3 regions of the Micromonospora sp. NPDC005553 genome follow, and region 2 is predicted to be linked to each of the others. Evidence: riboswitches for the same ligand, from Rfam matches in the RefSeq annotation. Region 2 holds a riboswitch; each other region holds the start of a gene.

Region 1 (6,929 bases), on a different contig from region 2:
GTGCGCGGCGGCGAGCAGGCCCGGCTCGAAGGCGCGTACCCCCTCGCCGATCGCCTTTTCCAGATCCAGCGCACCGACCACCCGGTCCTCGGCGGCGCCCACCGGCAGCTCGACGAGGCGGGCCGGACGGGTCTCGGCGGCGACGTCGGCCGGGTGCGGGCCGTCCGGGCAGGCCGGGTCGGGCTCGGCCGGGTCACAGCCGAAACGGCAGCCGGCGACCCGCCGCACCGGGGGCAGCAGCGCGGCGAGAGCCCGCACGGCGGTGGACTTGGCGGTCCCCTTCTCACCCCGGACCAGCACCCCACCGATCGCCGGGGAGACCGCGTTGAGCAGCAACGCCAGCCGCATGTCGGCCATGCCGAGCACCGCGCTGAACGGATAAATCGCCACTGCGCCTTCTTTCGTTCGCGACTGCGGGGCTCGCAAAACCGGCTCACTCCTCGCGCTCACCGGGCTTCCGATAGTTCGCGACTGCGGGGCTCGCAGAACCGGCTCACTCCTCGCGCTCACACCCGGTCCTCCAGGTCGCCCTCACTGGCCAGGTACGTGTCGCGCAGCCGGTCGAGGGTGGCCGGCTCCGGCTTGGCCCACAGCCCCCGGTCGGCGGCCTCCAACAGGCGTTCGGTGATGCCGCGCAACGCCCACGGGTTGGACGTCTCCAGGAACTCCCGGGTGGTCTCGTCGAAGAGGTACGCGGCGGCCAGGTGCTCGTACATCCAGTCGTCGACCACACCGGCGGTGGCGTCGTAACCGAACAGGTAGTCCACTGTGGCCGCCAGCTCGAACGCGCCCTTGTAGCCGTGCCGGCGCATCGCGGCGATCCACTTCGGGTTGACCACCCGGGCCCGGAACACCCGCCGGGTCTCCTCACCCAGCGTGCGGGTGCGCACGTCGTGCGGCATCGCCGAGTCACCCACGTACGCCTGTGGTGACGTTCCGGTGAGGTGGCGGACCATCGCCACCATCCCGCCGTGGTACTGGAAGTAGTCGTCGGAGTCGACGATGTCGTGCTCACGGGTGTCCTGGTTCTTCACCGCCACCGCGATCCGGGCGAACGAGCGCTCCATGTCGGCGCGCGCCTCCCGCCCGTCCAGGCCCCGGCCGTACGCGTAGCCGCCCCACACCGCGTACACCTCGGCCAGGTCGGCGTCGCTGCGCCAGGTCCGGGCGTCGATCAGGGGCAGCAGCCCAGCGCCGTACGCGCCGGGCTTGGAACCGAAGATCCGGGCGGTGGCCCGCCGCTCGTCGCCGTGCTCGGCGAGGTCGGCGGCGACGTGCGCCCGCAGGTAGTTCTCCTCGTCCGGCTCGTCCAGGGCGGCGACCCGCCGGACGGCGTCGTCGAGCAGCGCCACCACGTGCGGAAACGCGTCGCGGAAGAAACCGGAGATGCGCACTGTGACGTCGACGCGCGGGCGGCCCAGCTCGGCGGTCGGCACCACCTCGATGCCGGTCACCCGCCGGGACCTGTCGTCCCAGACCGGCCGGCAGCCCAGCAGCGCGAGCACCTCGGCGATGTCGTCGCCCTGGGTCCGCATCGCGCTGGTGCCCCAGACGGTCAACCCCACCGAGCGGGGGTACGCGCCGGTGTCGGCGAGGTGCCGGGCCAGCAGTGAGTCGGCGAGGGCCACCCCGACGTCCCAGGCGTTGCGGCTGGGGATGGCCTTCGGGTCGACAGAGTAGAAGTTGCGGCCGGTGGGCAGCACGTTGACCAGGCCCCGGGTGGGTGAGCCGGACGGGCCGGGCGGCACGAACCTGCCGTCCAGCGCCCCGAGGGTGTTGGTCAGCTCGTCGGTGGTCCCGTCCAGTCGGGGCACCAGCTCGGTGGCGGCGAAGTGCAGCACTGCGGCGACCTCCGGGATCGGCCGACCGGTCACCTCCGTCACCACGGCGTCGATGGTGTCAACCGCCCAGTCCAGGGTCTCCATGCCGACGACCAGCCGCCGGGCGAGGGCCTCGATCAGGTCGATCGCGTCGGCGGCGGTGACGGCCGGCCCGTCCACCACGTCGGTCAGCGCCGCGGGCAGTGCCAGTCGCTGTCCCGGCGACGCGAGCAGTTCCTGCTCGTCGAGGGAGTACGCGACGGCGAGGGCCTGTCGCAGGCCGGGCAGGGCGCGGGCGCCGCCCCAGATCTGCGGGGCGCGCAGCACCGCGAGGACCAGGTTGACCCGGGGCTCGCCGGTGGGCGCGTCAGCGAGGATGTGCAGCCCGTCGCGGATCTGCACGTCCTTGATCTCGCACAGGTACCCGTCGAGGTGCAGCACGAAGTCGTCGAAGTCGTCCGCGTCGGGCATCGCCTCGGCGTGCAGGTCGTGGTGCAGCTCGGCGGCGCGCACCAGGTCCCAGATCTGCGCCCGTACGGTGGGCACCTTGGCCGGGTCGAGGGCCTGCACCGTCACGTACTCGTCGAGCAGTTGTTCCAGTTTGGCCAGGTCGCCGTAGGTCTCGGCGCGGGCCATCGGCGGGACCAGGTGGTCGACGACCACTGCGTGCGCCCGCCGCTTGGCCTGGGTGCCCTCGCCGGGGTCGTTGACGATGAACGGGTACACCAGCGGCAGGTCGCCGAGGACCGCGTCGGGCGCACAGTCGGCGGCCAGGCCGAGGCCTTTGCCGGGCAGCCACTCCAGGGTGCCGTGCTTGCCCAGGTGCACCACGGCGTCCGCGCCGAAGCCGCCGTCCGCGACCGGCGCGGTCAGCCAGCGGTACGCGGCCAGGTAGTGGTGACTCGGCGGCAGGTCCGGGTCGTGGTAGATGGCGATCGGGTTCTCCCCGAAGCCCCGGGGCGGCTGGATCAGCAGCACCACGTTGCCGAAGCGCAGCCCGGCGAGCACGATGTCCCCGCCCTCGGTGTACAGCTCGCCCGGCGGCTCACCCCAGTGCTCCCGCATCCGCTCGCGCAGCTCGGCCGGCACCTGGTCGAACCACCGCTGGTACGTCGGCCCCGGTATCCGGGCCTCGGCCGCGGCCAACTGCTCCGGGGTGAGCCACTCCACGTCGTGACCACCGGCGGCGATCAGCGCGTGGATCAGCGCGTCACCGTCGTCGGGCGGCGGCGCGTCACCCAGGTCGTAGCCGGCCTCGGCCAACGCGGCGAACAGCCGGACCGCCGACGCCGGGGTGTCCAACCCGACGGCGTTGCCGACCCGGGAGTGCTTGGTGGGGTACGAGCTGAGCACCACGGCGATGCGCTTGTCGGCGTGCGGCACGTACCGCAGCCGGGCGTGGCGTACCGCGATCCCGGCGACCCTCGCGGCCCGCTCGGGATCGGCGGTGTAGACCGAGAGCCCGTCGGCGTCGATCTGCTTGAACGAGAACGGCACTGTGACGATCCGGCCGTCGAACTCGGGGATGGCCACCTGCATGGCGGCGTCCAACGGGGACAGGCCGGCGTCGCTGTCGGCCCACTGCGCGCGGGTGCTGGTGAGGCAGAGCGCCTGGATGACCGGCACGTCCAGGGCCGCCAGGGCGCCGACGTCCCAGGCGTCCTCGTCGCCGCCACCGGAGGCGTCGGCGGCGACCGCGCCGCCGGCCGCGAGCACCGTGACCAGCAGAGCGTCACAGCGGGCGAAGAGCCCGAGTGGTCCGGCGCCCGCTGTCAACCCGCGCAGCGAGCCGCAGAAGATCGGCAGGGGGTTGCCGCCGGCCTGGCGGACCGCGTCAGCGAGCACGTCGACGAATCCGGTGTTGCCGGCGAGGGCGTGCGCCCGGTAGAAGACGATTCCCACTGTGGGCCGATCCGGGTCGGCGGCGTGGTCGCCGTGCACGCCGTACGCCGGGGTGGGCGCGGGTGCGGCGAACCCCTGGCCGGTGAGCAGCACCGTGTCGGAGAGGAACCGGGCCAACTGTCCGAGGTTGTCCGGGCCGCCCTCCACGAGGTACGCCAGCGACTGGGTGACGACCCCGGACGGCACTGTGGAGATGGCCATCAGCTCCGCGTCGGGCAGCGCCTCACCGCCGAGCACGACAGTCGGCACGCCGGTGGCGAGCACCGCGGCGAGGCCGTCCGGCCACGCCTGCCGCCCGCCGAGCAGGCGTACGACGACGAGGGCGACCCCGTCGAGCAGGGCGGGCACCTCCTCGGCGGCGACTCGGGCCGGGTTGGCCAACCGGTAGTCGGCGCCGCTGGCGCGGGCGGCAAGCAGGTCGGTGTCGGCGGTGGACAGCAGCAGGATGCGCACGGCAGGCTCCGGAGAGTGACGCCCTGGGCCCTCACGAGGGCGACCTGGACGAAGCGGGTGGGTACGGCGTCAGCCGGTACGACGGCCCGGGCGAACGGCGCACCGACGCATGGGTCGGGGCCGGTCAGCGCCGGGCGATCAGCTCAGCGGTGCCGGTGGCCGGTGTCCGGTGTCCTTGCAATGCACTGCCTGCAGTGCGAGACGACGATAGTCGTCGATGAATGAGACGCCGTGCGTCATCGGGTCCTCCTCGGGTGTCCACGCCCTGGGGTACGTCCCGACGGCCGAAGTATCCTGGCTTCCGGATCGACGCTCTCCCCCGGCCTTCCAACCGCAGACACACGGCCGTGACTCACGAGGGGGGATCGCTCCCCGGTGACAGTGGCGGGACCGCGTCGGATTCGCACCGACTTCCTTCACTGCCGTCAGGCCGCGAATGCTGCCACACCGCCGCGCCGCCGGTCAACGCCGGCCCGGCCCCGCCAGGCCGACGGCATTCATCGAGCTTCAGCGATTGGTGCAGGCGCGACTCCGCGCGGCGTAATGCCCCAGATCAATGTGCGACATCCTTTGCTCTGCTTACCTATACGCACCGGGCACGGAGGGTGACCGGCGTCTATAGGTAAGCAGAGCAAAGGATGGCCGAACCAGCTCTCACCTGCGCCGATCATCCGGCAGGGCGGTGCCGGCCGAAACCCTCACCTAGGATCGGCGAACGCCACACCAGTGTCCGCGATCAATCTCGGAGGTCGATCACCATGGTCGCCCCGCAGTTCCACCACCTGGCGGGCCGGGTCTGGCTCTGTCCGGGCGATCCCGACCCGGAGGCGGTCCAGGCCGGCGTCGCCGTCGTCGCCGACGAACGCGGCAGTGTGATGATCGACGCCGGGCAGAGCCCCGCGCACGCCCGCGAGATCCAGGGCGCGCTGGCCGCCGCCGGGCTCCCGGAGCCGCGTTGGCTGGTCTACACCCACCATCACTGGGACCACGTGTGGGGCGCCTGCGCCTGGCCCGGCGTGGAAATCGTCGGGCACGAGACGGCCGTGTCGCTGCTGCGCGCCGAGGCCGCCCGACCGTGGAGCCACCGCTACCTGCAAGAGCAGGTACTCGCCGATCCCCGCCTGCGCCCGAGCTTCCAGGCCCGCGCACGCGCGATGCCGTCCTGGGAAGACTTCGCCATCCTGCCGCCGACCCGGACCTTCGCCGACGTGGACGAGCTGCCGGTCGGGGTTCGGCTACGCCACGTCGGGGGCGGGCACGCACCGGATTCGGCAGTGGTGCTGGTGCCCGACTCGGGGGTGATGCTGCTGGGCGACTGCTTCTACCCGCCGCCGGCGCACCTGCGCCGACCGGAGGACGGCCTCGACGTCGACCTGGTCCGACGACTGCTCGACAGCACCTACCACTGGTACGTCTCCAGCCACGCCGACCCGATGACGTTCGAGCAGGCCCGCTCAGCCGTCGAAGGCGCCTGATCCAGCCGGCAACGCCCTTCCAGCACCGAGTGCGGGCGCCTCAGGCCGGCACACCGTTCATCTTCAGAACGATGAAGCCCCGGCCACGAGCGTCCGGGCTGCGCCTCAGCGGGCGTGCCGTTCCGGGTGGGCCCGGCTCCAGGTCCGCATCCGTTCCGGGTAGCCGGTGCGCGCCGCCTCGTACAGCGGCACCGCGTGCTTGCGGGCGATGGCCCCGGCCGCACGGGGCGTTCCGGTACGGCGGCGGATCCACTCGCCGTCGTGGGCGATCGCCACCACCGTGGTGTCCGTCGCCGTGGTCTCCGGCTCCAGGTAGAACTCCACCCCGTGCCGGGTGGCCACGAACGCCTCCAGCGCCGCGAGGTCGTCGCGGGTCGCCTCCCGGTCCAGCTTCGTCGGGGTCGCCTCGGCACCCCGTGACCGGCGACTGAACCAGCTCATGACCAGCCCCTCTCCTCGACGTCCCTCCAGTGGAGCACCGATTCCTGGCAATACGCTGCACGGCGGATGGGAGCAACCTGACCCACGCCGGGTGGAACCCGCAGCGGGTGGGCGGTGTCATGAGTGTGATCCGAACGGAGGCTCCCCTGGACGACGAGACGCTCGTCACCCGCGCTCGGGCAGGTGACCTGGAGGCGTACGACCTCCTGGTCACCCGGCACACCGCGTCCGCGTACCGGACCGCGGTGCTGCTCGGCGCGGGCTCGGACTCCGAGGACGTCATCCAGGAGGCGTTTGTGAAGGCGCACCGGAAGCTGTCCCGTTACCGGGGTGACGCGTCCTTCCGGTCGTGGCTGCTCGCGATCGTCGCGAACGAGACCCGCAACCTGCACCGCTCCCGTGGCCGGCGCGACGGGCTCGTCCTGCGGGCGGCGGCAGCGGACCCGAGGTCTGAGATCGCCGAGGACGACGCGGTCGCCGCGGTCCTCGCCGGGGAGCGCCGGAGGTCGCTGGTGCAGGCGCTGCGGCAACTGCCAACACGGGACCGCGAGGTCATCGTCTGCCGGTTCTTCCTCGACCTCACCGAGGAGGAGACGGTGTCGGCTCTGGGCTGGCCCCGGGGCACAGTGAAGTCGCGTACGTCCCGGGCGCTGGCGAAGCTGCGCGGCCTGCTCGACAGTGCGGAGGTCCGGCATGGGTGACCTCGAACGGGAACTGCGCGACCTGTCCGCCTGGCTGGACACCCCTGATCCGCCCGACGTGACCGCCCGTGTCCGCGTACGACTGGGCACACCCGCGCCCCGGCGGCGGCGGTGGCGGTCGCTCGCCGCGGTGGCGT
Region 2 (6,929 bases):
GGCTCAGCCGCAGCGGCGGTGCAGCGCCGCCGCGGCTCGTCGGACCCGCGGGACCGCGGGCGCCTCCCTGGACGGCGGCCCTCACCGCTCGTCCCGACCCACGCTGGTGCTGCCGGTCATCGCGGCGACCAGATCGTCGGTGGTGGCCTCGTCGGCGCGGAGCTGGGCCGCGCGCCGGCCGAGGCGCAGCACCTCGACGCGGTCGGCGATCTCGAGGACCTGCGGCATGTTGTGGCTCACCAGCACCACCGACATGCCGGCGTCGCGGGCCCGCCGGACGACGTCGAGCACCCGCCCGGTCTGGACCACACCCAGGGCCGCGGTGGGCTCGTCGAGGATGACCACGTTGGTCGCCCAGATGATGGCCCGGGCCACCGCCACGCACTGCCGCTGCCCACCGGACAGCATCGCGATGGGGGTGGTGACCCGGGGGATCCGTACGCCCAGTTCGTCCAGGGCGGCGGCGGCGCCGTGGCGCATGGCGCGCTTGTCCAGCAGCCCGAGCCGGCCGAGTGGTCCAGAGCGAAGGATCTCCCGGCCGAGATACAGGTTGGCGGCGACGCTGAGGTCGTCGGCGACGGCGAGGTCCTGGTAGACGGTCTCCACCCCTGCCCGCCGGGCGTCGACGGGGGTGGAGAACTGGACCGGACGGCCGCCGACCCGGATCTCGCCCTCGTCCGGCGGGTGCACACCGGACAGGGTCTTGATCAGGGTGCTCTTGCCGGCGCCGTTGTCGCCGATCAGCGCGACGACCTCACCGCGGCGGACCGTGAAGTCGGCGCCGCGCAACGCCTCGACGTGCCCGAACCGCTTGACGATGCCGCGGGCTTCGAGGACCGGCGGCTCCGCGTCGGTGGGTTGCTGGTCGCTGGTCGTGGTGGCCGTGGGGTTCACACCCATCACTGCACCGGCGGGTTGGCGCAGCTGGGCTCGAGCACCGCCTTGATCTCCGCCGAGTCGATGTTCTCCTTGGTGACGAAGGTGACGCCGGTGTCGGCCGACGCCAGCGGCGCCTTGTCCCGAAGGTGCTTGACCATCTTGTCGACGCCGAAGTAGCCCATCTTGAACGGGTTCTGCACGACCAGCGCCGAGATCTGGCCGTTGCGTACCCCGGCGATCTCGTCCGGGGCGGCGTCCCACCCGATGATGACCACCTTGCCGGACTTGCCGGCGGCCTGGATGGCCTGCGCGGCACCGAGCACGCTCGGCTCGTTGGCCGCGAAGACACCCTTCAGGTTGGGGTTGGCGGTGAGGATGTTCTCGGTGACCCGTCGGGCCTCGTTGACGTCGCTCTTGCTCGGCTGTTGGCCGACCAGCTTCAGGTTGGGGTACTGGGCGAGGCCGGCCTTGAAGCCGTCGACCCGCTCGGTGTTGGTCTGCGATCCGGGCTGGAACTCGACGAGCGCCACCTCGTGGTTGCCGGGGCCGAGTTCGGTGGCGAGCAGCTTGGCCGCCTCGGTCGCCGACGCACGGTTGTCGGTGGCGAAGAGGGGCACGTTCGACGGCTGCGGGCTGGTGCCAGAGTCGATCATGGCGACCGGGATGTTGGCGCTGAGCGCCTTGTCGGTCGCCGGTGCCAGCGCGCTGGAGTCGGTCGCTGCGTAGACGATGCCGTCGACCTTCTTGGTGACGAAGTTCTGGATCAGGTTGACCTGGCCCTCGACGTCGGTCTCGGCGGTCACCCCGTCCCACTGGACGGTGACGTCCCCCGCGCGCTGCGCGGCGCACTCGGCGCCCGCCTTGACGGTGTTCCAGTAGTCGGCGCCGACCGCCTTGGGTACGACGGCGAGCTTCAACGGGCCGCTCGCGTCCTTGGTCGCGCTGTCGCCGCCGCCGTCACGGACCTCGACGCCGCCGCAGGCGCTGATCAGGGCGGTCGCCGCGGCCGCGGCCAGGATCGCCTGCACGCGCAGGAGTCGTCCTCGCGTCCGCCGGCTGGTGGTGGTGTGTGCCATGGTGTGTGTCCTTCCTCGTTCGGACTCTCGGAATGGCATGTCAACCCCGTGATTCCAGCCGCCGGCGGCGGTACTGGTCGAAGTAGACGGCGGCCCAGATGATCACGCCGACGATCACCTGCTGGTAGTGGATGCTGATGTCGAGCAGGACGGCGCCGTTGCGGACCAGGGCGATGAGGAACGCGCCGATGATGGTCCCGACGATCCGGCCCTGCCCGCCGAACAGGCTGGCTCCGCCGATGACGGCGGCGGCGATGACGTCGAGTTCCAGTGAGATCCCGTAGTTGGGCTGGCCGGAGTTGACCCGGGAGGCGGCGATCATGCCGCCCAGCCCGACCAGCACGCCGGCCAGCACGTACACCCCGGTCAGGTGCCGCCCGACCCGGATACCGGAGCGGCGGGCCGCCTCCAAATTGGAGCCCATGGCGTAGGTGTACTGACCGAAGCGGGTCTGGGAGAGCAGGAAGGCGACCCCGACGGCGACCAGGACGGTGATCACCACGGCGAACGGAATGCCGAGGATCTGCCCGTTGCCGAGCAGTTGGAAGGACCGGGGAAGACCGTAGACGCCGACCGCGCCGGTGATGATGAAGACCAGGCCTCGGCCCACGGACATGGTCCCCAACGTCGCGATGAACGGCGGAATCCGGGCCACCGTCACCAGCAGCCCGTTCAACAGCCCGGCCAGCGCGCCCACGCCGATCGCGACCGCCGTCGCCGCCCAGAGCGAGAAGCCGAGGTCGCGCACGACCATCGCGCCCAACACGCCGGCGAGCGCGGCGACCGACCCCACGGACAGGTCGATGCCCTTCGTGATGATGACCATCGTCTGGGCGGTGGCGATGATGGCGATCACCGCCGTCTGGGCCCCGATGTTGAAGAGGTTGTCCGCAGTCAGGAAGTAGGGACTCGCGAAGGTCAAGGCGATGAACAGGACGACCAACGCGGTCGCGGCGGTGAACTCGGAGACGGCGTGGGAGATCCGTTCCCGGAACCAGTCGCTGAGTTCGCCGCGCTGTGTGCCGGCGGTTGCCTCGGCGCTACTCATCGTCGGACCTGACCTCCTCAAGCGTGGCGCCGGCGTCCGACGGGGACCCGCCGACGAGCCGAACGTCTGTGAGCGACCGACCCCGCTCGGCCGGCGGTGCGGCGAGGTGCCCGCACAACCTTGGAGATAGGTCGGATGTTTCCCGCGATCAGGCGTTACCTTGCCACGCATTCACGTATGTTGCCAAGGTCTTGCGGGCATGTTTTGCCATCGTTACCTGTGCCATCGAAGCCATACGTCCGACCAAATCGACACCGACTGCCACCGCCAGCATGTTATCGATAACATGCTATGTCCCCAGGCCGAAAGGCGCTGCAGTCTCAGGACGGGGCCAACTGGTAGACACGGCCGGCGGTCCGGCGCCAGATCGCGGCCCGCTCGTCGTCGGACAGCGGGTCCAGCAGGTCACCGAGGACGGCGACCCAGCGGGTGTACGAAGTGGCGAGCAGGCACACCGGCCAGTCCGAGCCGAACATCAGCCGATCCGGCCCGAACACGTCGAGGGCGTGCTCGACCGCGGGCCGCAGGTCGGCCGCGGTCCAGGACCCACCGTCCACTTCGGTCACCAGGCCGGAGAGCTTCGCCGTGGTGTTGGACTCGGCCGCGAGCGCCCGCAGGTCGCGCTGCCAGTCGCCGAGATCGGCGCGTCCGAGCGGGGGCTTGCCGAGGTGGTCCAGGACGAACCGCACCTGGGGCAGGTCGCGGACGAGCCGGACGGCCGCCGGCAGCTGACGGTGGCGCACCAGGAGGTCGAAGGCGAGACCCGCGGCACCGACCGCGGCGATGCCGCGCCGCACCTCGGGGCGATCGAGATAGGTCGGGTCGGGTTCGGACTGGACCAGGTGCCGGATCCCGACCAGCCGTTCGCCGCCGCGCGCCCCGCGTAGTCGGGCGAGGCGACGGTCGACATCGGCCGCGGTGAGGTCGACCCAGCCGACGACCCCGGCGACGAGCGGGTCGTCGGCCGCGATGCCGAGCAACTCGGGCGTCTCCGACCGAACGGCGACGGACTGGACGACCACGGTCTGGGTGACCCCGGCGGCCCGGGTCGCCGGGGCGAGCTCGACCGGTGTGAAGTCGTCGTCGATCGCGGCCATGGTGTGCGGATCGATCCAGGGCTGTGGGTGCCGCGCCCGGACCCAGAGGTGATGGTGCGCGTCGACGATGCCCGCTCGTCGCGCGACCTCGCCGGTCGTCACCGGACCCGTCCCTGGCGCGTTCTCGTCCACAGCACACCCCGCCCCGCCGCTGATCGAACCCTCCGGGTCAACCCGGAGCCACGGAGCCGATCTGGCAGATTGACCATGTTAGCGGTAACAGCCTGTTGTCGAGTCCCGAACGCGCACCACGACCGGCCTCCGGCAGTGTCGCCTTTTGGTCTGACGAATCCACCCGGCACCTGCGGCTGGTCCGCCTCGTCGACGCGCCGGTGCACTGACGCGTCCGGGGCACGGGTCCGGGTTGACCGCCTGAGGCGGCACCGATACCGTCGACGCACTATCTGCGGCGACGCGAGGGAAGCCGGTGTGAATCCGGCGCGGTCGCGCCACTGTGAGCGGTTCCCCAATCACCATCGGGGTCCGCGAGCCAGGACGCTCGGTCGTCCGCAGCCTTGCGATGGGGACGCGTCATCCCTGGGGAGGTTCGTGTATTCATGTCTAGCTCCGCTACCAGCCAGCCGGTGGTGCACCCCGCTGGCAGTGCCCGTCTCTTGTGGACTGCTCTGGCGACCGTTGCCGCGCTCGCCCTGCTGACGTATCTCGTCGCCTTCGACCAGGGGGCGGTGTCGCGCAGTGGGATGTACCTGCACGAGCTGATGCACGACGGCCGGCACCTGCTGGGCGTCCCGTGCCACTGACCACCACCAGCACTCCCCCGTTCCTCGCCGTCCTCGTCCGCGGGCTGCTGGCCGGCCTGCTCGCCGGCCTGCTCGCCGGGGCGTTCGCGTACGTCGCCGGCGAACCGCACGTCGAGGCGGCCATCGCCATCGAGGAGGCGGCGACGCACGCCGAGCCTGCCGTTGGTGCGCACGATCACGAGGACGCCCTGGTCAGCCGGACGGGTCAGCGGGGCGGCCTCTTCCTGGCCACCGCCCTGTTCGGGGCCGCGATGGGTGGCCTGCTGGCCACGGCGTACGTCCTGCTGGCCCGGCGGCGGCGCGGCGACGACGACGGGCGGTGGGGTCTGCTGCTGGCCGGCGCGGCGCTGGTCGGTGCGGTGATCGTGCCGTTCCTCAAGTACCCGGCGAACCCACCGGCGGTCGGCGACCCGGCCACCATCAACCAACGGACCGTCACCTACCTGTTGATGGTGGTGCTCGGGCTGGTGGCCGTGTGGGCCGGCTCGCTGGGCTACCGGTCGGTCGGTGCCCACGCGCCGACGTGGCTTCGCGCCGCCGCGGCCGTGGGCGGCTTTCTCCTGGTCACGGCAGTGTCGTACGTGGTGATGCCGTCCTTCCAGGAGGTTCCGGCGGACTTCCCGGCGACCCTGTTGTGGAGTTTCCGGTTGGCCTCGCTCGGCACCCAGGTCGTGCTCTGGACCGGCATCGGCCTGCTGTTCGCGGCCCTGATGCACCACGAGCGGCGTCGCCGGGCCGGCACCGCGCTGCCGAGCACGTGACCGGCACCAGCCTTCGGCTGGTCGCCCACGCTCACACCGCCGCGCTGCGCCGGGCCCGCTTCGGCGGTGCCGGCGACGGCCTGGACGAGGGTGGCCTGCGTGCCGCGCTCGCCCAGGCCCACGCGGGTGCGGACCGGCGTTGGCCCCTCGGGGAGAACGCCACCTGCCTGTCCAGCCCCGCGGTGGCCGCCCGACAGACCGCCAACGCCTTCGGCCTGCTGCCGACGGTCGAGACCGCGTTGGCCGACTGTGACTACGGGGACTGGTCCGGGCGGTCGCTTGAGGAGGTCGCTGAATCGCAGCCGCAGGCACTGCACGACTGGTTGTCCGCCCCGGACTGCGCGCCGCACGGCGGTGAGTCCGTCACGGCGGTGCGGGATCGGGTCGGCAGCTGGCTGGACGCGCAGCACCGGGCCGGTGGACGAGTCATCGCGGTCACCCACCCACTGGTGATCCGGGTCGCGGTGGTGCACGCCCTCGGCCTTCCGATGGCGACGTACCGGCAGGTGGACGTCGAGCCGTTGGCTGTCGTCCGGCTCACCAGCCAGGGTGCGCGCTGGCACCTTCGACTGGGCGGATAGCGAGCAGGTCGAGGTCACACCGAACGGCGTAGGCCGTGCCCACTCCTGGTGGGCACGGCCTGCGCCTGTGCGCCGCTTGCTCAGTGCTGCCGAATGGGCAGGTGCAGCTCGACCGGCTCGGGCGGGAGGTCGTCGACACCGGCGGCGACGGCCTGCTCGTGGCGGCGGCGCGCTGAGGGCAGGGCGAGTGCCGCGAAGACGGCCAGGACCGCGACGCCCGCGCACACCCAGAAGCCGGCGGTGAACGCCGTGTCGGTGGGCAGCCCCTGTGGAGTGCTGTTCGAGGTGATGACGGCCGCCACGACCGCCGCGCCGATGCTGCTGCCGATGGTGCGGGCGATGGTGTTGACGCCGCTCGCCTCGCCGGTCTGCCCGGCCGGGACGCTCTCGATGATGGCGTTGGACATCGCCGCGAACGCCAGGCCGATGCCGGCGCCGGTGAGCACCCCGGAGAGCAGCACCTGCCAGGTCGCGCCGTGCCCGAGCGCCGGCAGCGCGAACGCGACGACGACCGCGACCGTGCCGAGGAACATCGGCACCTTGGGGCCGAAGCGACGGTCCAGCAGACCCGCGAGGGGGCCGAAGACCACCATCATCAGGACGGTGGGCAGCAGGAAGAGGCCCGCCTGGGACACCGTCTTGCCGAACCCGTACCCGGTGGCCGCGGGGAGTTGCAGCAGGGTCGGTACCAGCACGAACGTCCCGAACATCGCGAAACCGAGGATC
Region 3 (6,929 bases), on a different contig from region 2:
CCCGACGGCGAGTTCGCGGTCGGTCCGGCCGAGCAGGTCCCAGGTCTCCATGTTCATGCTGATCCGCCGGAGCACCAGTGTGGTGCTGTCGCGCAGCCACGCCGGGCCCTCCGGGACCCAGAGCGCGGTGTCCATGGGCGCGCCGGGTCTGGGGTTGGCGGTGCCATCGAGCTGACCGAACAGGTTGCGTTGGGTGTGGCCGCCCGGCTCGACACCAGGGCTGCGTCGGAAGCCCTGCTGGACCCACCGCACTGTCGCGAACGGGCGGCTGTCCTTGATCAGGACCCGCTGGGCGTGGGCGACGGAGATCGCGTCGTCCGCGCAGATCTGCAGCAGCAGATCACCGCCGGACCAGGCCGGCTGAAGTCGGTCGATGCGGAACGACGGCAGTTCGGTGACTGATGCCGGCCGGCGGTCGTCGACGCCGGCCGCCCGGTAGAGGCCCGGCCCGAAGCCGAAGGTCACTGTCAGCCGTGCCGGCAGCAGCCCGAGTTCGGCCTCGGTGTCGGCCAACGCGGGTCGGCCCTGGGTGAGCCGGGCGGCGTCGTCGGTGAGCAGCCGCAACATCCGGCCCAGCGCGGCCCGGTCGGTGCCGGCCCGCACTGTGAGCGCCACGAACGACGCGTGCGCCTGCGGTTCGGTGGACACCCCTGCCTGCCGGGCGCCATGGAACGGCTCGACCAGGCCGCCGACGCTCGCCACCGGCGTGGTGTCGGCGGCGGCCGGTGGTTGCCCGCTGCCGGTTCGGGTCGTGGCGATGGCGGCGCCGCCGGCCAGGGCCCCTCCGGCAGCCAGGGCACCGCCGGTGAGCAGGCCGCGCCTGCTCATCGGCCGGACGGGTGGCGTCTGCGTCACGATGACGGGCTCATGCTCATCTCCGGCGTGGCGCTCACGCCGGGCATGGGCTGACCGTGCCCGGGGGCGTAGCTCTCCTGCGCCCCGGTGAACGGCTTGGCCACGGCGCTGAACTGCTGGGTCCTGCCGTCGGCGAAGGTCAGCGTGAAGGTCAACTCGTCGCCGGCCTGAACGGGCTTGGTGAGGTTCATCAGCATGAGGTGGTCGCCGCCAGGCTCCAGCGCATGCGTGCTCTTGGCCTTGATCACGACGCCACCCTGCTTGGCCTGCATGACCATCTTGCCGTCCTTCATGGTCATCTCGTGCAGCTCCATCGGTGACAGGGGGTTCGTGGCGCCCGTCACCGTGACATCGCTGTCGCCGTCGTTGACCAGGGTCCCGAAGGCCGCCGTCATGCCCTTGTCGGCCGCCTTCACCCACGGGTCACGAATGCCGAGCACACCAGCGTCCGGGTTGGCCGGGGCCGACGCGGACGGGCTCGTCTGCGCGGTCGACGGAGAGTCGGACGATCCGCACCCGGCGGCGCCCACCGTCAGGATCGCGGCGGCGAGGATCGCGGCCGAGCGGCGGCGTGAAACGTTCGGGCTGGTGGCGCGCATGTGTTCTTCCTCCGATGGTTGCTGCTGGGAGGTTGGTCGGCCGCAGCAGGGAGAAAGTTCCGGGCTCAGGGAACGTTGATCGTGAACTCCCCGGCGTGCACCTTGCCGGCGACCTGGAAGTCGAAGAAGGCCCGGTACCGGCCTGAACTCGGCGCGGTCAGCCAGAACTTGACAGTCCCGTCGACCAGCTCCGGCTCGGGGTGCACGTGCACGTAGCCGAGGTCACCCTCACGAACCACCACCAGGTGCCCGTACGCGGCAAGGTATCGCTCCAGCTGCGCGGGCGTTGCCGTGTCGGCGCTGGCGACCTGGAAGTGGATCGGCGCCGTCACCCCCACCGTCGGGGTGCCGGTCATCGACACCGTGTACGGACCAGCCGTCGCCTGCGCCTGTGCCGGCGGCAGCGCGGTCGGGGTGTGCGCACCGGGCACTGTGTGGTCGACGCCCAGCACGAGCGGCAGCGGCGTGCCGTTGGCAGCGGTGACGGAGAAGTCGGCGTAGACGCGGTAGCCGCCGGGTCGGGCCAGCGTCATGGGGACGCTCCAGGTGCCGTCGGGTGCCATCGTCGGGTGCAGGTGCTGGTAGCCGCTCAGGTCACGGCCCACGACGATCATGTGCAACGGCTTGTCGTGGACGACCGCGAAGCGAGTCGCCGGCTGCCGGTCGGTGCCGACGATGCGGAAGCGGTAGTCGGCGCGTACCCCGGCGGGTTGGGTTCGTTCCAGCGGTTGCAGCGTGTACCCGCCGGCGCTGACGGTCGTCCCGGTGGCCAGCGTCTCGCCCGTGCCGCCGTCGCCCCGGTGCGTGTGCGGCCCGGTGCCCGCCGGGTGTTGGTGTCCGTCGGCCGCGGACCCTTCCGGGCCGGAGGCGGGCGGACCGCCCGCCGGCTGCCGGGCGTTGTTGGCGGCCGGGCCCTCGTTGCCGCTGATGCGCGCCAACCCGAACCCGCCGAGCAGGGCCAGCACCAGGGTACCGACGAACAGTGCCAGGCTGGTGTTGCTCAGCCGGGACCCGGGCGTCGCCGTGGCGAAATCCGGGTCGGGCGATGCCCCGGAGTCGACGGGCAGTCGACTGTCCGTCGTGGCGGGGGCTTTCGCGTCCTCAGCGGTCGGAGTTGGATCGACAGCGACGCCGGTCCGAGCCACGACGACGGCGGTGTCCTTACGCGCGGCCGGCACGGCGCTGGGTCGCCGCTTACCGTCCGAGGTCTGCGTACCGCTGCCGGTCGCCGCGAGGCTCCTGTCTGCGTCGGTCCTGCCACCGACCGCTCTGCCGCCGCCGGTTCTGGCAGCGGCGGGCTTGCTACCGGCGCCCTTGGCGCCGGTGGCCTTGGCGCTGGCGATCCTGGTGCCGGCGGTCCTGGTCCCGGCGGTCCTGGTCCCGGGACGGGTGCCGGCGCCGCGTCGAGCGGATGTCGCCGACGCGGTACGGCCCCGGCCGGCGGGTCTGCCGGTGGGGGTCGTCCGCCGACGCCAGACGACGAATCCGGCCGCCGCCGCCGCCACCGCGACCACCGCCAGGCCGACCCACGCGACCGCTCCGGGGCCGCTTTCGTCAGTCGATCCGGTCGGCGCAGCCGCTGCCGCGGACGGCGGAACCGCCGTCTCGGCCGCGACTGTCGGCACCGCCGACGCCTGCCCGGACGACCCGTGTTGCTCGGCGGTGGCCAACAGCGCCGGATCTGGCTGGGTCGACGGCGGGCTCCACCCCTTGGGCGCCGCCGTCACCGGCCCGTCGTAGCGGAAGGTCAAGGTGCCGCGTACGGGGTCCCCGTCCGAGGCGACCGACAGGTAGCTCACCGAGTACTGGCCCTTGGCTGGCAGGTGCGCGACCGCCACCGTCGCGGGGAACCCGGTCGTGTACTCGCGTGGCTCGAACTGGCCGTTGACCAGGAAGTACTCGCGCACCGGCTTGTCCAGCGGCTTCGGCTCCCCGTACGACCAGCCATTGTCGACCCGGATGCCACCCGGCGCGGTGATCGTGAAGAACGCGTTGGCAGCGGCCTTCTCGGTGAAGAACAGCTGCACCGACGTCAACGGCTCGCGCACGGTTGCGCCGCTCGCCGGTGTGGACATGGCGAGGGTCCCGTGAGCTGCGGCGGGCTGGGCGGACACGAGGAGAGCGACCGCCGAGGCGAGGAGGAGCGCGAGGAGGCCCGAGACCACCCGCCCAGGATTCTGAGGGTGACGACGCATCTGAATATCCTCACTGGGCTGAGACTTTTTACAAGAGGTGACGAACTTTTTCCTCACATGGCTAAAGCCGAACACCTCCCGGGTGGTCGGCCGGGCTGAGGGGCCGTCGCCCCTGGCCAGCTATGCTCCCGGTGGCGCTGGTTCGCCCCGTCGTGACCGGCTGGGCGTCGTAAGAGGGAACCCGGTGGGAATCCGGGGCTGCCCCGCAGCGGTGAGTGGGAACGACCGCCGTCATCAGCACTGGGCCAGTGGCCTGGGAAGCGACGGCCAGTAGGGGACCGGCGTGGAGCCGGTCAGGCCCGCGAGTCCGAAGACCTGCCCGCGCCGCGTACACAACCGTGTGCGCTGCCGTCGGCCTCGCGGGTGGGCTGAGCGGGTGACGTGCCGGGCGGTGTGCGCCGGTGTGTCCTCGTCAGCGTGTGCCCGTGTTCCGGCGGTGTGGTTTCCCGAGGGACGGACTACCGCTGTGCACGACACCACCACGATCGCCGGCCGAGCGCCGTCGGCGTCGCACCTGACCCTGTCGCAGATCATGGACCAGCATCACACCAACCTGATGGGTACGGTCCACGGCGGCCGGATCCTCAACCTCATCGACTCGGTGGCCGGGGTGGTCGCCGCCCGCCACTCCGACGGGCCGGCGGTCACCGCCGCGATCGACGAGACCGCGTTCCTGCGCGCGGTGCGGGTCGGCGACGTCGTGCACGTCGACGCCCGGATCACCTGGGCCGGTCGCAGCTCGATGGAGGTGGCGGTCAAGGTGACCGCCGACCGGTGGGACCGGGCGGTGCCGCCCACCGACGTGGCCACCGCTCACCTGGTCATGGTCGCGATCGACGACGACGGCCAGCCTCGTACGGTGCCGCCGCTGCTACCGGAGACCGACGGTGACCGGCGGCGGTACCGCGAGGCGGAGATCCGCCGCAAGCACCGGCTGGCGCTGCGGCGCGCGCTGCTCGACGGTGCCGAAGACGACTGACCCGTGCGCGGTGCGCCCGTCGCGGCGCCGGCGCGGTCTGAGGAACCCGCCCCGCCGTCGATCTGGTCGGATGGCGTCCACGTCAAGTCTCGATCACGCAGAGTGTGGATGCTTATGTGCGCCGCGTTGTTGCGGGAGCTCGATGCCGCGGCGGCGGGTGCGTTCGGCGCGGATGAGGTCGGCCAGGTGGTTCAGAGTGCGGCCGGACAGCGCGACCGTAGACGGGTGAGACAGCACAGTGAGGCTCCCGGTTGGGGCATCGGATCTTGGTCGCCTGCTGTCTTACCGGGAGCCGCGTCCTATCTCGACACACGCTGCCCGCCACCCATCGCGACCAGGCCCATCACGATGAAAAGCCCTCAATGCCTGACCCGCGCCCTAACTCGCAACGCCGGTATATCGACGCCAGGCTATCGTGATCTGACCCCTGCAGCGACAGTGCGAAGGTGAGTCATGGACGTAGTCAGCACCACCGAGGTCCCGGTTGAAGACGGGTTCGCCTTCTGGCGCGAGGTGAACTCGAAGCTCTGGGTGCCCTACGATTTACGCTGTGAATCGCAGTGGGAGCCCGGATTTCGAGCTCAGGTCGGAATCAGCGAGTTCGGTCCCGTGCAGGCGACATTAATGACCACGATGCCGCACTCGGTCCACCGCACTCCCAAGCTCATTCGGCAGGCCGATCCCGAGGTGTTCAAGCTGGGCTGCCTTGTGCGCGGTGGCGGCATGATCACGCAAGACGGCCAGCGCACAGATTTCGGCGTGGGGGATCTGATTCTGTATGACACCTCCCGGCCCTACCTGGCCGAATTCAGCCCGGATGTGCCAGTTAGTCAGCTGCTGCTTCTGCGCTTCCCGCGCTTGTTACTGCCGTTGCCCCCTTGGGAGTTGCGGCGCCTGAGCGCAGTTCGCATCCCTGGCGCCCAAGGTATCGGCGCGTTATCTTCACAATTCCTGCTGCACCTTGCCCGGCACATGGACGAACTCAGTCCGTTGGACGCCGCCCAGCTGTCCACCCTCACCATTGACGTGTTGACAGCGGCACTGGCCAACGCGCTGGACGTCCAAAGTGCGGTGCCCTCCCACACCCGACGTCGAGCGTTGATGGCTCAGATCCACGCCTTCGTCCGAGAGAATCTCGGCGATCCGCGCCTGACACCGGACGCGATTGCCGCAGTGCATCACATCTCGTTGCGATACCTGCACAAGCTGTTCCACGAGGAAGGGCGCACGGTTGCCGGCTGGGTCCGAGAGCGTCGCCTGGAGCAGTGCCGACGCGACCTCGCCAACCCCCAACTAGGCGCGCGCCCGATCCACGCGATCGCCGCCCAGTGGGGGTTCACCAGCCCGGCGCACTTCAGCCAGGCGTTCCGCAGCGCCTACGGTCTTTCGCCACGCCAGTTCCGCGAGCAGTGCGCGAGAGTACGCGCAGACTAAAGACTTGTGCGCTTACCAGTAACGACAGACCCGACTGTGGCCTGCACTCTTATCTGAGGAAGTCCGCTCAGTCAGGATTGAATCTGATTCCGGCTTACGGAAGAAGATTCACTTGAGCGTGTTACATCGATCCGTGTTTTCGCGATGGAAGGAGCGCGAGGAAGTACATCGATCACTTCATGCAGTCAGCAGCATCATCTAGGCCGCAGCGGCGGCTGACAGGAGACCATTGTGAAAATGTGGTGCAGAACGGCGTTTCGGATCTCGGCAGTGACCGCGATCCTCGGCGCACTCACCCTGTCCGGGACCGTGGCACAGGCAAGTCCGGGCGCCAGCTCCCGCCTGTCCCAACCCGAAACCACCGCGGTTTCGGAGCAGGCCAAGCCCGGCAGCGAGGACTTCGCCACGCAGGTCTGCGGCTACTACGAAGACGCGGTGACGGCCTGGTACAACCACTGCGGGAACACCCATGTGCTCATCTACGTCGACGCGACGTGGCCCCGCGACGACTGGACATGGTGCATCGGTCCGGGAACGTGGGACATCGGCGGCGCCAACGCCGTATCCAACGCGTGGTACTCGGGTCAAACTTGTTGAACGGCCGGCCAGGCGCTACCTGCGTTCGGTGGTCGCGGATCAGGCCAGCGAGGCAATTGAGGGCGCGGTCGGACAGGGGAATCGCGGCAGGGTAGGACAACAGCGAGGCTTCCGGTTGGAGCATCGGATCCTGGGTGTCTTGCCGGGAGCCTCGCCCTACGTCGATCCCTGCCCCCACCCCGCCGCCGTGACCAGCCCCGTCACGATGAAATAGGCTTATTCGACATCGCGCTCGCCCTCAGCAACATCGGCGCTGTCAGGTCGCGCCTC

Evidence for each region. A riboswitch is a leader RNA that binds a small molecule or an ion and turns the genes downstream of it on or off. The one in region 2 is predicted to bind cobalamin.
Region 1: it holds a riboswitch for cobalamin, as region 2 does, so the genes downstream of both, cobN (cobaltochelatase subunit CobN) here and ACFYPG_RS22680 (CbtB-domain containing protein) in region 2, are expected to answer to the same signal.
Region 3: it holds a riboswitch for cobalamin, as region 2 does, so the genes downstream of both, ACFYPG_RS03905 (acyl-CoA thioesterase) here and ACFYPG_RS22680 (CbtB-domain containing protein) in region 2, are expected to answer to the same signal.

What each region holds. Positions count from the first base shown of each region.
Region 1 covers NZ_JBIAJD010000001.1:196,914-203,842, forward strand. The annotation lists gene ACFYPG_RS01035 (magnesium chelatase subunit D family protein) at 1-450, opposite strand, end outside; gene cobN (cobaltochelatase subunit CobN) at 507-4,175, opposite strand; cobalamin riboswitch at 4,463-4,592, opposite strand; gene ACFYPG_RS01045 (MBL fold metallo-hydrolase) at 4,934-5,650, shown strand; gene ACFYPG_RS01050 (hypothetical protein) at 5,756-6,091, opposite strand; gene ACFYPG_RS01055 (RNA polymerase sigma factor) at 6,211-6,792, shown strand; gene ACFYPG_RS01060 (hypothetical protein) at 6,785-6,929, shown strand, end outside.
Region 2 covers NZ_JBIAJD010000005.1:384,973-391,901, forward strand. The annotation lists gene ACFYPG_RS22655 (aldo/keto reductase) at 1-85, opposite strand, end outside; gene ACFYPG_RS22660 (ATP-binding cassette domain-containing protein) at 82-900, opposite strand; gene ACFYPG_RS22665 (ABC transporter substrate-binding protein) at 900-1,955, opposite strand; gene ACFYPG_RS22670 (ABC transporter permease) at 1,996-3,003, opposite strand; gene ACFYPG_RS22675 (amidohydrolase family protein) at 3,324-4,202, opposite strand; cobalamin riboswitch at 4,468-4,623, shown strand; gene ACFYPG_RS22680 (CbtB-domain containing protein) at 4,658-4,861, shown strand; gene ACFYPG_RS22685 (CbtA family protein) at 4,852-5,622, shown strand; gene ACFYPG_RS22690 (histidine phosphatase family protein) at 5,619-6,203, shown strand; gene ACFYPG_RS22695 (MFS transporter) at 6,284-6,929, opposite strand, start outside.
Region 3 covers NZ_JBIAJD010000001.1:844,376-851,304, reverse strand. The annotation lists gene ACFYPG_RS03920 (Dyp-type peroxidase) at 1-828, opposite strand, end outside; gene ACFYPG_RS03915 (copper chaperone PCu(A)C) at 852-1,454, opposite strand; gene ACFYPG_RS03910 (copper resistance protein CopC) at 1,520-3,649, opposite strand; cobalamin riboswitch at 3,771-3,987, shown strand; gene ACFYPG_RS03905 (acyl-CoA thioesterase) at 4,182-4,628, shown strand; gene ACFYPG_RS03900 (helix-turn-helix domain-containing protein) at 5,082-6,062, shown strand; gene ACFYPG_RS03895 (DUF6355 family natural product biosynthesis protein) at 6,333-6,659, shown strand; partial or broken gene ACFYPG_RS03890 (IS5/IS1182 family transposase) at 6,664-6,762, opposite strand.